DNA from 2 places in the Mycobacterium sp. pW045 genome. Region 2 is predicted to be linked to the other one. Evidence: riboswitches for the same ligand, from Rfam matches in the RefSeq annotation. Region 2 holds a riboswitch; the other holds the start of a gene.
The links. Region 2 has a riboswitch for cobalamin ahead of ACAG20_RS05580 (PPE family protein). Riboswitches for the same ligand answer to the same signal wherever they lie in the genome.
Positions count from the first base shown of each region.

Region 1: linked by a shared signal. The riboswitch ahead of metE (5-methyltetrahydropteroyltriglutamate--homocysteine S-methyltransferase) and the one ahead of ACAG20_RS05580 (PPE family protein) in region 2 are both predicted to bind cobalamin.

Region 1 covers NZ_JBGGKU010000010.1:92,239-99,260, forward strand. Annotated here, with positions in the region: gene ACAG20_RS16535 (HAD-IC family P-type ATPase) at 1-458, opposite strand, end outside; gene ACAG20_RS16540 (crotonase/enoyl-CoA hydratase family protein) at 750-1,628, opposite strand; gene metE (5-methyltetrahydropteroyltriglutamate--homocysteine S-methyltransferase) at 1,721-4,015, opposite strand; cobalamin riboswitch at 4,133-4,330, opposite strand; gene ACAG20_RS16550 (SDR family oxidoreductase) at 4,385-5,035, opposite strand; gene ACAG20_RS16555 (acetyl-CoA C-acyltransferase) at 5,142-6,287, shown strand; gene ACAG20_RS16560 (crotonase/enoyl-CoA hydratase family protein) at 6,284-7,022, shown strand, end outside.
Region 2 covers NZ_JBGGKU010000003.1:158,004-165,025, forward strand. Annotated here, with positions in the region: gene ACAG20_RS05570 (NADP-dependent isocitrate dehydrogenase) at 1-1,468, shown strand, start outside; cobalamin riboswitch at 1,550-1,699, shown strand; gene ACAG20_RS05575 (PPE domain-containing protein) at 1,731-3,350, shown strand; cobalamin riboswitch at 3,341-3,529, shown strand; gene ACAG20_RS05580 (PPE family protein) at 3,560-5,275, shown strand; gene ACAG20_RS05585 (hypothetical protein) at 5,440-6,018, opposite strand; gene ACAG20_RS05590 (ATP-binding cassette domain-containing protein) at 6,015-7,022, opposite strand, start outside.

The DNA of each region.
Region 1 (7,022 bases), on a different contig from region 2:
CGTGCCACGGCGCGGGTTTCGGCGGCTTTGAGCGTGTTGATCGCCAGATCCACCGCCAGCATCGACGGTGCCAGGGCGAGCGCATTGGCGGTGGTGGATGCCAACCCCAACGCGGTGTCGGTCGCGCGCTTGCCGATGCGTTCCTCGAGCAGTCGGCGCAGCCGCGGCTGATGGTCCAAGGCGACCACGGCGCCTTGGACGCTGGCCGGCAGCCGCGGGAACCGCAGCGCGCGGCCGGCCAGCGAGATGCCCAGGCCGACGGCGGTGATACCGGCCATCGCGGCGGTGCTGACGGCCAACAAGCCATCGCCGGGAGCGGGGGCGGAGCGAGGTTGCTCACCCTCGGCCACCTCGTCGTGCTCGTTGGGCGGCTGGCTCTCGACCGCGGCAAGCGCGTCGTACAACGAATCCAGTTCCGGTTCGGTGTCATCGATGAGAGCGGCTATCGAGGGGGGCATCGGTCTCCTTCGTTCGGCGACCGAATATGCCTAGGCGAGCAGGCGAAAACTCTCGGTCGACACGGTTCATCGTCCGAAGGTCTCGCTCACGGAAAGTGATAGGCCCGCTGAATGGCCGGGCGGGGTGGCCCGCCGTACTGACGACCATTCACATCCGCCTGGCGGCGGTTAGGAACTACTCCCCTTCGCCACCGAAGATAGCCGCGCTAGGCGGCCTGCGGCTGAACGCAGTCGAGACCGCACTTGAAATATGGGTGAACTCAGTCGATTTCAGCCGGCCGGCGGCACCGGTTACCGCTCGCGCACCCACTCATCGTAGAACGGCGGCATCGCCGAGGCCCGGGAGGTGAACTGCGGATCGCGCTTCTCCAGGAAGGCGCGCACCCCGTCGGCACCGTCGCCGATGCTGGTGTAGAACATCGCCAGCGAGTCCACCCGGTGCGCCGCATGCGGGTCTGGCTGCGCGGAGTTGCGGTAGAGCATCTGGCGTATCAACGCGAACGACACCGGGGAGCGGCCCTTGGTCCAGGCGTCGGCCAGCGCGCGGGCGTCGGCCAGCAGCGCCTCGGGTTCGTGCAGGGATTGCGCGATCCCACAGGCCTGCGCAGCTTGCGCATCCAGAATGTCGGCACGGTATAGCAAATCCAATGCCGTTGGCATCCCGACGATCCGGGGCAGGAACCACGTCGAACATGCCTCCGGGGTGATGCCCAGCTTGCCGAACACCAGACCGAATCGCGCCTTGGTGGAGAACAATCGCGCGTCCATCGCCAGCATCATGGTGGCGCCGATCCCGACCGCGGGTCCGTTGACCGCGGCGATCACCGGCTTGCGGCAGTTATAGATCGCCAGCGTGACCTGCCCGCCGGTGTCGCGTACCCGGGCCAGCTCCGGGTCATCGAGGTCGGCCATGTCGGCCAGCGTCGGGGACTTGGTCTCATCGAGGCCGAACACGTTGCCGGAACCCGACAGGTCCATCCCCGCGCAGAACGCGCGTCCCGACCCGGTGACGATCACCGCGCGGACCGCGTCGTCATCGTTGACCTCGACGAAGGTGCGCTCCAACTCGTCGGCCATCTCGACGGTGAACGCGTTGAGGTTGTCCGGGCGGTCGAGGTAAAGGGTCAGAATGCCGTCTTCGACCTCATGACGAATGGTGGTGAAGTCCATATCTGCTCCTCCTGCGCGCCGAGCGTGCACCTACTGCGAGATTTTCACAATCCTTTCGCAGCAGGCGCACGCTCGGCGACGCGGGTCAGGCCTTACACGTTGGCGCGGGCCTGCTTCGCCGCGGCGACCAGGTTGGCCAGCGAGGCGGTCACCTCGTCGGTCTTGCGGGTCTTCAAGCCGCAGTCCGGGTTGACCCACAAGCGCTGCGCCGGAACGGCGTCAAGTGCTTCCCGCAATGAGGTGGCCATCTCGTCGGTGGATGGCACCCGCGGGGAGTGGATGTCATAGACGCCCGGCCCCACCCCGTTGGAGAACCCGATCGCATTGAGGTCGTCGAGCACCTCCATGTGCGAGCGGGCGGCCTCGATCGAGGTGACGTCGGCATCCAGGTCGGCGATGGCCCCGATCACCTCGCCGAACTCCGAGTAGCACAGGTGGGTGTGGATCTGGGTCGCATCCGACACCCCCGACGTCGCCAGCCGGAACGCGCCGACCGCCCACGTCAGGTAGGCCTCCTGGTCGGCCTTGCGCAGCGGCAGCAACTCCCGCAGCGCCGGCTCGTCGACCTGGATCACCGCGATGCCGACGGACTCCAGATCCACCGTCTCGTCGCGGATCGCCAGCGCCACCTGGTTGGCGGTGTCGGCCAGCGGCTGGTCGTCGCGGACGAACGACCACGCCAGGATGGTCACCGGCCCGGTGAGCATGCCCTTGACCGGCTTGTCGGTCAGCGACTGCGCATAGGTGGCCCACTCAGTCGTCATCGGGTGCGGCCGCGAGACGTCGCCGAACAGCACGGGTGGACGCACGCACCGGCTGCCGTAGGACTGCACCCAGCCGTTGGCGGTGGCGAAGAACCCCTCCAGCTGCTCGGCGAAGTACTGCACCATGTCGTTGCGCTCCGGCTCGCCGTGTACCAGCACGTCCAAGTCGAGGCTCTCCTGCAGCTTGATCACCGCGGCGATCTCGGCTTTCATCCGGCGGGTGTACTCGTCCCTGTCGATCTCGCCGGCGACCAGCGCGGCCCGGGCCTTGCGGATGTCGACGGTCTGCGGGAACGACCCGATGGTGGTGGTGGGCAGCGGCGGCAGGTGCAGTCGTTCGGCTTGCGCGGCGCGGCGTGCCTCGGCGCTGCCGCGGCGCGCGCCGGACGCGGTGATGGTCGCGATCCGGTCGCGGACGTCGGCGTTGTTCAGCCGCGGATCGGCCTTGCGGGAGGCGACGGCGGCGTTGGACGCGCCGATCTCGTCGCCGATGGCATCGCGGCCCTCACGCAGCGCGCGCGCCAGGGTAGCCACCTCGCTCACCTTCTCCGCGCCGAACGCCAGCCAGCTGCGCAGGTCGTCGTCGAGCCCGCTCTCACCGTCGAGCGTGTAGGGCACGTGCAGCGTCGAGCAGGATGTCGAGACGGCCAGCGAGCCGACCGAACCCAGCAGCGACGCCAGCTTGGCCAGTGCGGCCTGCAGGTCGGTGCGCCAGATGTTGCGGCCGTCGACCACACCGGCGACCAGGGTCTTGGAGGCCAACTCCGGCACCGACGCGATCTTGGTGTTCGGGCCGTAGACCAGGTCGACACCGATCGCCTCGACCGGGGTGCGGGCCAGCGCCGGCAGCGCCGCACCCGGGTCGCCGAAGTAGGTCGCGACGAAGATCGCCGGCCGGTTGCTCAACCCGCCCAGCCGGGCGTAGACCTGCTCGGCCAGCGCGGGGGCGTCGGCGGAGACGTCGGTCACCAGCACCGGTTCGTCGATCTGCACCCATTCGGCCCCGGCGTCTGCCAGCTTGCCCAGCAGTTCGGCGTAGACGTCGGTCAGCTCATCGAGGCGGTGGATGGGCGCGGGTGCTCCGTCGACGGCCTTGCTCAGCAGCAGGAACGTGATGGGTCCGATGATCACCGGCCGGGCCACGTTTGCGCCGAAGCCCTGCTCCCTGGCCTCGGCCAGCTCGGCGAGCACCTTGGCCGGGTTGAGTGCGAACGTGGTCTCCGGGCCGATCTCCGGGACGATGTAGTGATAGTTGGTGTCGAACCACTTCGTCATCTCCAGCGGGGCGATCTCGGCATTGCCCCGGGCCGCGGCGAAGTAGCGGTCCAGCTCGTCGGCCACCCCGGCGACCCGAGCCGGCAGCGCGCCGAGCAGCACCGCGGTGTCGAGCATCTGGTCGTAGTAGGAGAAGGTGTTCACCGGTATCGAGTCCAGCCCGGCGGCGGCCAACTGCGCCCAGGTGTCGCGGCGCAGGCCGGCTCCGACGTTCCGCAGTTCGTCCTGGCCGATCCGGCCGGCCCAGTAGCTCTCGGTGGCGCGCTTGAGTTCGCGGCGCGGACCGATCCGCGGTGAGCCGAGAATGGTGCAGGTAAAGGGTTGAGCGGTCACGATCTGATCCTTCAATCGGAGGGTGGGTCACCGCCGGCGGTCGTCCAGCCAATCCGGTCCCGTGCACATTTAATGCACTATAACCCTCAAAAACCAGACGCCCATTCCGCGAGGCGGTGATCCGCCGGGCGCGGCGCACCCGGCACAACAGGCAGGTCTTCGGACTCGCAGGCGCGCACCGACGGTGCTCCTAGTGGCCGTCGCTTCCCAGTCACTTCGTGACCAGTGCCTTGGACGGCGGTCGTTCCTGCATACCGCTGCGGGACAGTCCCGGATTCTCACCGGGTTCCCTCTCGCACACCGCGGAAAACCCACGTTGTGCTCGATGCCGACACCACCTTGCGGCGGTACCGGCAAACCAGTTGCGTGGCCAAGACTACCTGGTCAACTGGCTTGCAGGGCCTCCAGGATGGGGGTCTCGCCATCGTTGAACTCGATGGTGCGGCGACTCGTTGACGGCTCGACCAGGCAGGCCGCGATCACCTGTGCGACATTGGCTCGCGAGACCGTTCCCTTGTCGGTTGCGGCGCCCGTCTCGATGCGGCCAGTGGCCGGTTCGAGGGTGAGCCGGCTCGGGCCGAGCACCGTCCAGTCGAGGTCGCTCGCTCGCAGATGAGCGTCGGCGGCGCCCTTGGCCTGCGCGTACGGGAAGAACGCATCGTCCTCGGGCACGCCGTGCCCTGGCCCGGCGCCGAAATAGGACACCATCACGAATCGGCGCACCCCGGCCTGCCCGGCGGCATCGATGACCCGGATCGCGGCGTCGCGGTCCACCGCGTAGGTCCGGGCGGGGTTGCCGCCGCCGGCCCCGGCGGAGAACACCACCGCGTCGTGCCCGGCGACCAGTTCCGCCAGGGCGTCGGTGTCCAGCTGTTCGATGTCGGCCACCACCGGGACCGCGCCGGTCACCGCCACTTCTTCGCTGTGGTCGGGGTTGCGGAACACCGATGTCACCTGATCGCCGCGCTCGGACAGGATCGGGCTGAGCAGCAGGGCGACCTTGCCGTGGCCGCCGAAGATCACGACGCGTGCCATGACTTTGACCGTACGCGAAGCGTGGAGCGACCCCCGTTGACACCAGCCGAGCGCCGCGGTTGACAATCGAGGGCAACCAGCCCCGAAGCAACAAAGGAGAACACCCATGGCCGAAGCAGTCATCGTAGAAGCGGTGCGTTCGCCGATCGGCAAGCGCAACGGCGGTCTGTCGGGGGTCCACCCGGCGGAACTGTCCGCCCAGGTGCTCAACGGGTTGGTCACCCGGGCGGGTGTGGACCCCGCCTTGGTCGACGACGTGATCTGGGGTTGCGTGATGCAGGCCGGCGAGCAGGCCCTCGACATCGGGCGCACCGCGGTGCTGGCCGCCGGGTGGCCCGAGTCCGTGCCGGGGGTGACGGTGGACCGCCAGTGCGGATCCAGCCAGCAGTCGGTGCACTTCGCCGCCGCCGGTGTGGTCGCCGGGCACTACGACGTTGTCGTCGCCGGCGGCGTCGAATCGATGTCGCGGACCCCGATGGGCTCATCGCTGGCCAACGGTGGACACCCCTACCCGGAGGCGTTCCGCAACCGCTACAGCCAGACCCCCAACCAGGGGATCGGCGCGGAGATGATGGCCGAGAAGTGGGGCCTGGACCGCACCGCGCTCGACGAGTTCGCGCTGGCCTCGCACGAGAAGGCCGCCGCTGCCCAGGATTCCGGCGCGTTCAAAGACGAGATCGTCGCGATCAAGGATGCTGAGGGGAATGCCGTCAGCGACGACGAGGGCATCCGCCGCGGAACCACTATCGAGAAGATGGCCCAGCTCAAGCCGGCGTTCAAGGAAGACGGCGTCATCCACGCCGGCAACTCCAGCCAGATCTCCGACGGTTCGGCGGCGCTGCTGTTCATGTCGGCGGCCAAGGCGCAGGAGCTGGGGCTGACCCCGCTGGCGCGGGTGCACACCGCCACGCTGGCCGGCGCCGACCCGGTGATGATGCTGAGCGCCCCGATCCCGGCCACCCAGAAGGCGCTGCAGCGCAGCGGCCTCAGCGTCGATGACATCGGGGTGTTCGAGGTCAACGAGGCGTTCGCCCCGGTGCCGATGGCCTGGCTGGCCGAGATCGGCGCGGATGCGAAGAAGCTCAACCCCAACGGCGGGGCGATCGCGCTGGGCCACCCGCTGGGCGGTTCCGGCGCCCGGATCATGACCACCATGCTGTACCACATGCGCGCCAACGGGATCCGCTACGGCCTGCAGACCATGTGCGAGGGCGGCGGTCAGGCCAACGCCACCATCCTGGAGCTGCTGTGAGTGACGCGGCCGTTCTCGTTGAGCGGCGCGACGGTGGCGTACTGCTGATCACCATCAACCGGCCCGAAGCCCGCAATGCCATCAACGGCGCGGTCAGCGCGGGGATCGGCGACGCGTTGGCGCAGGCCCAGAGCGACGATGAGGTGCGGGCGGTGGTGCTCACCGGTGCGGGGGACAAATCCTTCAGCGCCGGCGCCGATCTCAAGGCGATCGCCAACCGGGAGAACATCTATCACCCCGAACACCCGGAGTGGGGTTTCGCCGGCTACGTACAGCACTTCATCGACAAGCCCACCATCGCCGCGGTCAACGGCACCGCGCTGGGCGGCGGCACCGAGATCGCACTGGCCAGCGACCTGGTGATCGCCGAGCAGCGCGCCCAGTTCGGGCTGCCCGAGGTCAAGCGGGGCCTGATCGCCGGCGCCGGCGGGGTGTTCCGCATCATCGACCAGCTACCCCGCAAGGTCGCCCTGGAGCTGCTCTACACCGGGGAGCCGATGTCGGCCGCCGACGCCGCGCGGTGGGGGCTGGTGAACCAGGTGGTTCCCGACGGCGGGGCACTGGAGGCCGCGCTGGAACTGGCGGAACGGATCACCGGCAACGCGCCGCTGTCGGTGCGGGCCAGCAAGCGGATCGCCTACGGCGTCGACGACGGTGTCATGGCCGGCGAGGCGGCCGATTGGGCCCGGACCGGCCGTGAGTTCAGTGCGTTGCTGAAGTCCGAGGATGCCAAGG
Region 2 (7,022 bases):
CAAGGCCACCATGATGAAGGTCAGCCACCCGATCGTGTTCGGCCACGCCATCAAGGTGTTCTACAAAGACGCATTCGCCAAGCACCAGAAGCTCTTCGACGACCTGGGCGTCAACGTCAACAATGGCCTGGTCGACCTGTATGACAAGATCGAGACGCTGCCGGCCTCGCAGCGCGAAGAGATCATCGAGGACATGCACGCCTGCCACGAGCAGGGGCCCGAACTGGCGATGGTGGACTCGGCCAACGGCATCACCAACTTCCACTCGCCGTCGGACGTCATCGTCGACGCCTCGATGCCGGCGATGATCCGGGCGGGCGGCAAGATGTACGGCGCCGACGGGCGGACCAAGGACACCAAGGCGGTCAACCCCGAATCCACCTTCTCGCGGATCTACCAGGAGCTGATCAACTTCTGCAAGACCCACGGCCAGTTCGACCCGGCCACCATGGGCACCGTGCCCAACGTCGGCCTGATGGCACAGAAGGCCGAGGAATACGGCAGTCACGACAAGACTTTCGAGGTTCCCGAGGCCGGGATCGCCGACATCGTGGACTTGGACACCGGTGAGGTGCTGCTGAGTCAGAACGTCGAGGCCGGTGACATCTGGCGGCTGTGCACGGTCACTGACGCCGCCATCCGCGACTGGGTGAAGCTGGCCGTGCAGCGCGCGCGGATCTCCGGCATGACGGTGGTGTTCTGGCTTGACACCGAGCGCCCGCACGAGGCCGAGCTGCGCAAGAAGGTGAAGGCCTACCTGAAGGACCACGACACCGAGGGCCTGGAGATCCAGATCATGCCGCAGGTATGGGCGATGCGCTACACCCTGGAGCGGCTGATCCGCGGCCAGGACACCATCGCCGCGACGGGCAACATTCTGCGCGACTACCTCACCGACCTGTTCCCGATCCTGGAGCTGGGCACCAGCGCCAAGATGCTGTCGATCGTGCCGCTGATGGCCGGCGGCGGCATGTATGAGACCGGCGCCGGTGGTTCGGCGCCCAAGCACGTCAAGCAGCTCGTGGAGGAGAACCACCTGCGCTGGGACTCGCTCGGCGAATTCCTGGCGCTGGGCGCCAGCTTCGACGACATGGGCGCCAAGACCGGCAACCGCGGCGCGAAGATCCTGGGGCAGACGCTGGACACGGCGATCGGCAGGCTGCTGGCCGACAACAAGAACCCGTCGCGCAAGACCGGCGAGCTCGACAACCGCGGCAGCCAGTTCTTCCTGGCCAAGTACTGGGCGCAGGAGCTCGCCGCGCAGACCGAGGACCCCAAGCTGGCCGAGCACTTCGCCGCGGTGGCGAACGGGCTGGAGAAGAACCAGGACGTCATCCTCGACGAGCTGACCGTGGTGCAGGGCAAGGCAGTGGATATCGGCGGCTATTACGCGCCGGATCACGCCCTGACGGAGGCGGTGATGCGGCCCAGCCCGACGCTCAACGCGGTGATCGACGGCAAGGACTGATCCCCCTTCAGGTGAGAGCCAAATCCACGACAGACACGCCGACACAGGCGTCGTGGATTTGGCTCTCGGCGGCGGTTAGCGGCGGTCGTCGGTGTCCGGCGTGCGACAATTCGCCGGGTAAGGCGACGACGAGGTAGGAATCCGGTGCAAGTCCGGAGCGGTCCCGCCACTGTCATCGGGGAGTGAACCGTCTCCGAGAGCCAGACACTCACGTCGTCGCGACCTGCGATTCGGGGCGGGCACCCCGAGGAAGCTGGCGAACGTGACCGCGCCGATTTGGATCGCGTCTCCTCCCGAAGTCCATTCGACGCTCCTGTCGGCCGGCCCCGGCGCCGGTCCGCTGCTGGCGTCGGCGGCGGCGTGGAGCGCCCTGAGCACCGAGTACACCGAGATCGCCGACGAGCTGACGGCCCTGCTGGGCGCGGTGCAGGCCGGGGCCTGGCAGGGCCCGTCCGCCGAGGCCTACCTGGCGGCCAACGCGCCCTACCTGGGCTGGCTGACCCACGCCGCCGCCAACAGTTCGGTGATGGCCGCCCAGCAGCAGATCGCGGCCTCGGCCTACAGCGCCGCGCTGGCGGCCATGCCGACGCTGGCCGAACTGGCGGCCAACCACGCCACCCACGCGGTGCTGGTGGCCACCAACTTCTTCGGCGTCAACACCATCCCGATCGCGCTCAACGAGGCCGACTACGGCCGGATGTGGCTACAGGCCGCCACCGTGATGGCCACCTACCAGGCCGTCGCCGGCGCGGCGGTGGCGTCGAGCCCGCAGACCGTCGCCGCGCCGCAGATCGCCAAGGCCAACGCCGCAGACGCCAGCCAGCCGCAGCTGCCGCCGGACCGGCAGAACGACATCATGGAATGGCTGCAGAACAGCGGCTACACCGACTTCTACAACAACGTGCTGCAGCCGATGATCAACGAACTGGCGGCCAACCCCTACCTGCAGTCGATGTTCGCCGGCTTCGACCCCTGGCTGCCCGTGCTGGGCAACCCGCTCAGCTTCTTCAGCCCCTACAACATCGCGTTCGCGCTGGGCTACCCGATGGACTTCGGGTCGTTCGCCGCCTATCTGTCGCAGACCTTCGCGTTCATCGCCGCCGACCTGGCCGCGGCGTTCGCCAGCGGCAACCCGAGCACCATCGCCGCCACCTTGCTGTTCACCGCGGTCGAGGCGATCGGCACCATCATCACCGACGTGATCGCCCTGCTCAAGACGCTGCTGGAGCAGGCGATCGTGCTGATCCCGGTGATGCTGCCGATGCTGACCGCCGCCCTGGCGCCGCTGGCCGCGGCGCCATTGGCCGGGCTGGCGGGACTGTCCGGGCTGGCCGCGCTGCACGCCGTGCCGGTTCCGGTCGTTCCGGTGGTCCCGCCGTTCGCCGGTCTGACCGTGGCGCCCACTCCACCGGCCGCGGCGCCGGCCCCCGCCCCCGCTCCGGCGCCGGCTCCCGCGCCCGCTCCAGCCCCGGCTGCACCGCCGGCGCCTCCGCCGCCGCCCGCTCCGCCGTTGTCGCCGGTGGACGGCATGTCCTACCTGTACATGGTGGCCGGCCTGGGCCAGCAGGCCCGCCGGGCGGCGGGCACCAGCGCGCGGCGACGCAAAGCGCCCGAGCCCGACGCAGCAGAGGTTCCCGCTGCCGCGGCCACCGCCCAGGAGACGGCCAAGGCCCGGCGCCGCCGCAAGGCGAAGGCCGACATGCTGGGCCGCGGTTACGAGTACATGGACTTGGACGATGAGCTGGATGCGGTGGTCGACACCGACCCGCCGGGCATGCTCCCCAGCGGCCTGACCGCGCTGGCCGGGGACGCCTTCGGCGCGGTAAAGGCACCGATGACACCGGGCACCTGGACGCGGGAACGTCGCAAGCAGGCCCCTTAGCGTGCGATAATTCGCCGGTAAGGCAACGACGGTGCAGGAAGCCGGTGAGAATCCGGCACGGTCCCGCCACTGTGATCGGGGAGCGACCCTCAACAGCCACGGCTCCATGTGGAGTTGGAAGGCGAGGCGAGCGTTGATCCGAGAGTCAGGACACTCACGTCGTCGCATCCTGCTACCCGGGGCGGTGTACCCCGAGAGAGCTGGTCGACGTGACCGCCCCTATTTGGATGGCGTCGCCTCCTGAGATCCATTCGTCGCTGTTGTCCGCCGGCCCCGGTGCCGGCCCGTTGCTGGCCTCCTCGTCGGCGTGGACGGCTTTGGCCGTCGAGTACGCCGAGATTGCCGATGAGCTGACCGCCCTGTTGGGCGCGGTGCAGTCCGGGGCCTGGCAGGGCCCGTCCGCGGAGGCGTTCGTGGCCGCCAACGCGCCCTACCTGGCGTGGTTGGTGCGTGCCGGTGCCGATGCCACGGCGACCGCTGCCCAGCAGCAGACCGCGGCAGCCGCCTACACCAGCGCACTGGCGGCGATGCCGACGATGGCCGAGTTGGTGGCCAACCATGTCACGCATGCGGTGCTGGTGGGCACGAACTTCTTTGGCGTCAACACCATTCCGATCGCGCTGAACGAGGCCGACTACGCGCGGATGTGGCTGCAGGCCGCCACCGTGATGACCGCCTACCAGGCCACCGCGACCACCGCGGTGGCGGCATCGCCGCAGACCGAGCCGGCGCCCCCGGTGCTCAAGGCCGCCGGGAGCGCGGACGCGACGGCGCCGGAGCCGCCGCAGTGGTTCCTCGACTTCGCGAAATGGCTCGAAGGACTCGTCCCCAGCCCGCCGTATCCCGACAGCAGCCAGTACCCGCTGTATGCGCAGCTGACCGAGTTCTTCGACAAGATCGGCTTCACCGGCATCTCGGGTCCGCTCGCCGATTTCTTCACGAGCCTGCAGAGCGGATCGTCGTTGTTGCCGCCGTGGGGCGTGCCCGGATCGTGGCTGGGGTGGACCGGCAACCCGCTGAGCTATTTCAACCCGGCAAACCTGGCCTACATCTTCTCGGTGCCCCTGGACCCGGGGTCGTTCTTCGCGTTCACCAGCATCGTCATCGTCGACGATCTGCTGGCGATCATGTACACGGCGCTGTTCAACCCCCAGGGACTCGGCCTGGTGGTACCGCTGGCGATGGTCGAGATCGTCGGGGCGACGATCGGCAATACCATCCAGGCGCTCAACTACCTGATCACCCAGACGGCGCTGATACCCGCACTGCTGCCGGCGCTGGCCGCCACGAGCGTGCTGGCCCCCGCCGGGGTGCTCGGCGGTCTGGGCATCGGCGGGCTGGCGCACCACTTCGCGGCGGCCGCCGCGGTGCCGCCGCCAGCCCCGCCACCCGGTTTGGCGATGGCCCAGCCGCCGGCCCCGGCGCCCGCGCCCGCCCCGGCACCGACTCCGACGCCCGCACCCGCGTCGGCTCCGGCCGCAGCACCCACCCCGCCGCCCGGTGCGCCGCCTCCCACACCTGCCGGGCCGCCGTCGGTCACCATGCCGGCCTACATGTACATGGTCGGCGGCCTGGACATGGGTGCCCGACGCGCATCAGGAACCAGTGCCCGCAAGAAGCCGGTGCCCAAGCCGGACAGCGTGGACGTCCCCGCAGCCGAGGCGGCCGAGCAGACCGCACCCCGGCGGCGGCGGCGCAAGCCGACGGCCGACATGTTGGGCCGCGGCCATGAGTACATGGACCTCGAACCCGAGCTTGCGCTGGTGGCGGCCTCGGATCGGGGTGCGGCACAAGGCTTCGCCGGCGGGTCGCGCCGGGTGGCGGGCGCCCGCCCGGCCGGGCTGACGTCACTGGCCGACGACGGATTCGGCGGCGGCGCGGTCAGCCCGATGGTCCCCAATACCTGGCCGGGCGAGGAGTCCTAACCGCTGGGTTGGATGCGGCGGTCCAGCTTCGGCTCTCCTGCGTCGAGCCTTGCTAACCGCTGGGCCTGATGCGGCGGTCCAGCTTCGGCTCTCCTGCGTCGAGCCTTGCTAACCGCTGGGTCTGATGCGGCGGTCCAGCTTCGGCTCTCCTGCGTCGAGCCTCGCTAACCGCCGCAGCGGATCCGAGCCCCGCTGCGGTCCAACGGGTCCGGGCCCAACCCCAGGTACTTCTCGCGCAGCTTGTCCCACAGTTCCAGCTGGCCCCACTCGGGCTCCTCGCGGATCTGCTGGTCGTTGGTGAGGAACGGGTTGGGCAGCATCAGCGTCATCATCTGCTCGTCGCGGCCGTTGTAGAGTCGCACGCCCCACGACATCGGGTTGCCGTCCTTGCCGATCCGGCGATACAGCTCAGCGCGGGTGCACCGGCGGATCCGGCCCAGCTCCGAGCCGCTGGCCCGGTGCTTGCCGATGCACAGGTGAAAGTGCCAGCGGCCGAAATCAACGGTGGCGTAGCCGTCGAGCATCGCGATCTTGCGCGGGGCATTCGGTGCGGCCACCTCCCAGGCGGCACCCTGCATGATGATGCCGAACCAGATCTCGTCCCAGTACTCGTCGAAGCACAGGTGCAGCAGATCCAGCAGGCTCTGCTGATCGGTGGGCAGCGGCCACAGCTGTTCGCGGCCACGGTCTTCGGTGTCGACGATCGGGGGATCGGCGACGATCTCGGTGGTGGTTTCGGTCATCTGAATCCCTTTCTATCGGGTGTGCGAATCTCGGGCTTACGAGTGAGTGCGCAGTCGATGCACAGCCCGCCGCCGGGCGTGCGGTAGAACAGGCAGCAGGTGGCGCGCCGGTAGTCGGTGCCTGAGTCGTTGAAACAGATTGTGTCGCTGAGCCGTTCGTCCTCGCACACCGTTCGTGCGAGCTCCCAGCACGGTTCGGCCGCCAGCTGTGCACCGTGATGGCGGTGCAGCGCACGGGCGGCGCCCAGCACGGCCGAGGCGGCGTTGCCGTACAGCAGTTTCTCCGAGATCGAACCGAGCCGTCGCACCGCGGCGGCCAGCGGTGTCAGGTGCCTGCTCAGCACCATGTCGGCGAGCCGAGACGCCGGGTCCGGCCCCTGCCAGGCCACCGGATTCGCCAGATGCAACCGCACCGTGCCCTCGGACTCGGAGTACCAGAGCTCATCGGGGTCAAGGTCCAACAGCAGGCCGTGCTCGGCGATCCCGCCCAGCCCGATCGACCACAGCCGCGCCGCGAAGCCCAGGAAGAACGTCGAGGCGGACACCCGAAAATCCGATGCTCCGATCCGGTCTCGCACGGTGCCCACCACGCCGGCGAGCAGCTGTTCGTCGGCGTAGAGCTGCGTCACCGGTCGCCAGCCGCCGCCTTCGACCGGCCCGGTGGACACGCCGAAATACGGGCTGACATCCGCGAGTTCGGCCAACGCGGAGACCACCCGGTCGGCCGGCGCGCAGCGGTATGGGCCGGCGGGCAGAGCGCGCAGCCGCTGCGGCAGGTCGCGCATCGGGGTGCGCGTGGTCGAGGTTGCGCAGCGCAGCGTGACCGCGCCGGGATCGGTTGCGGTGACGAGAAGTTCACAGTTCTCGCCTGGCTCGGCGCTGTCCCAGCCCTCCCGCGACAGCACCCGCAGCAGCGCGGTGCGCAACGGTTCGTCGGCGTCGATGCGGGCGGAGCGGCGCTCACCGGCTGCGGTGCCGAACGCGAACATGCCGCTGGCCGCGTC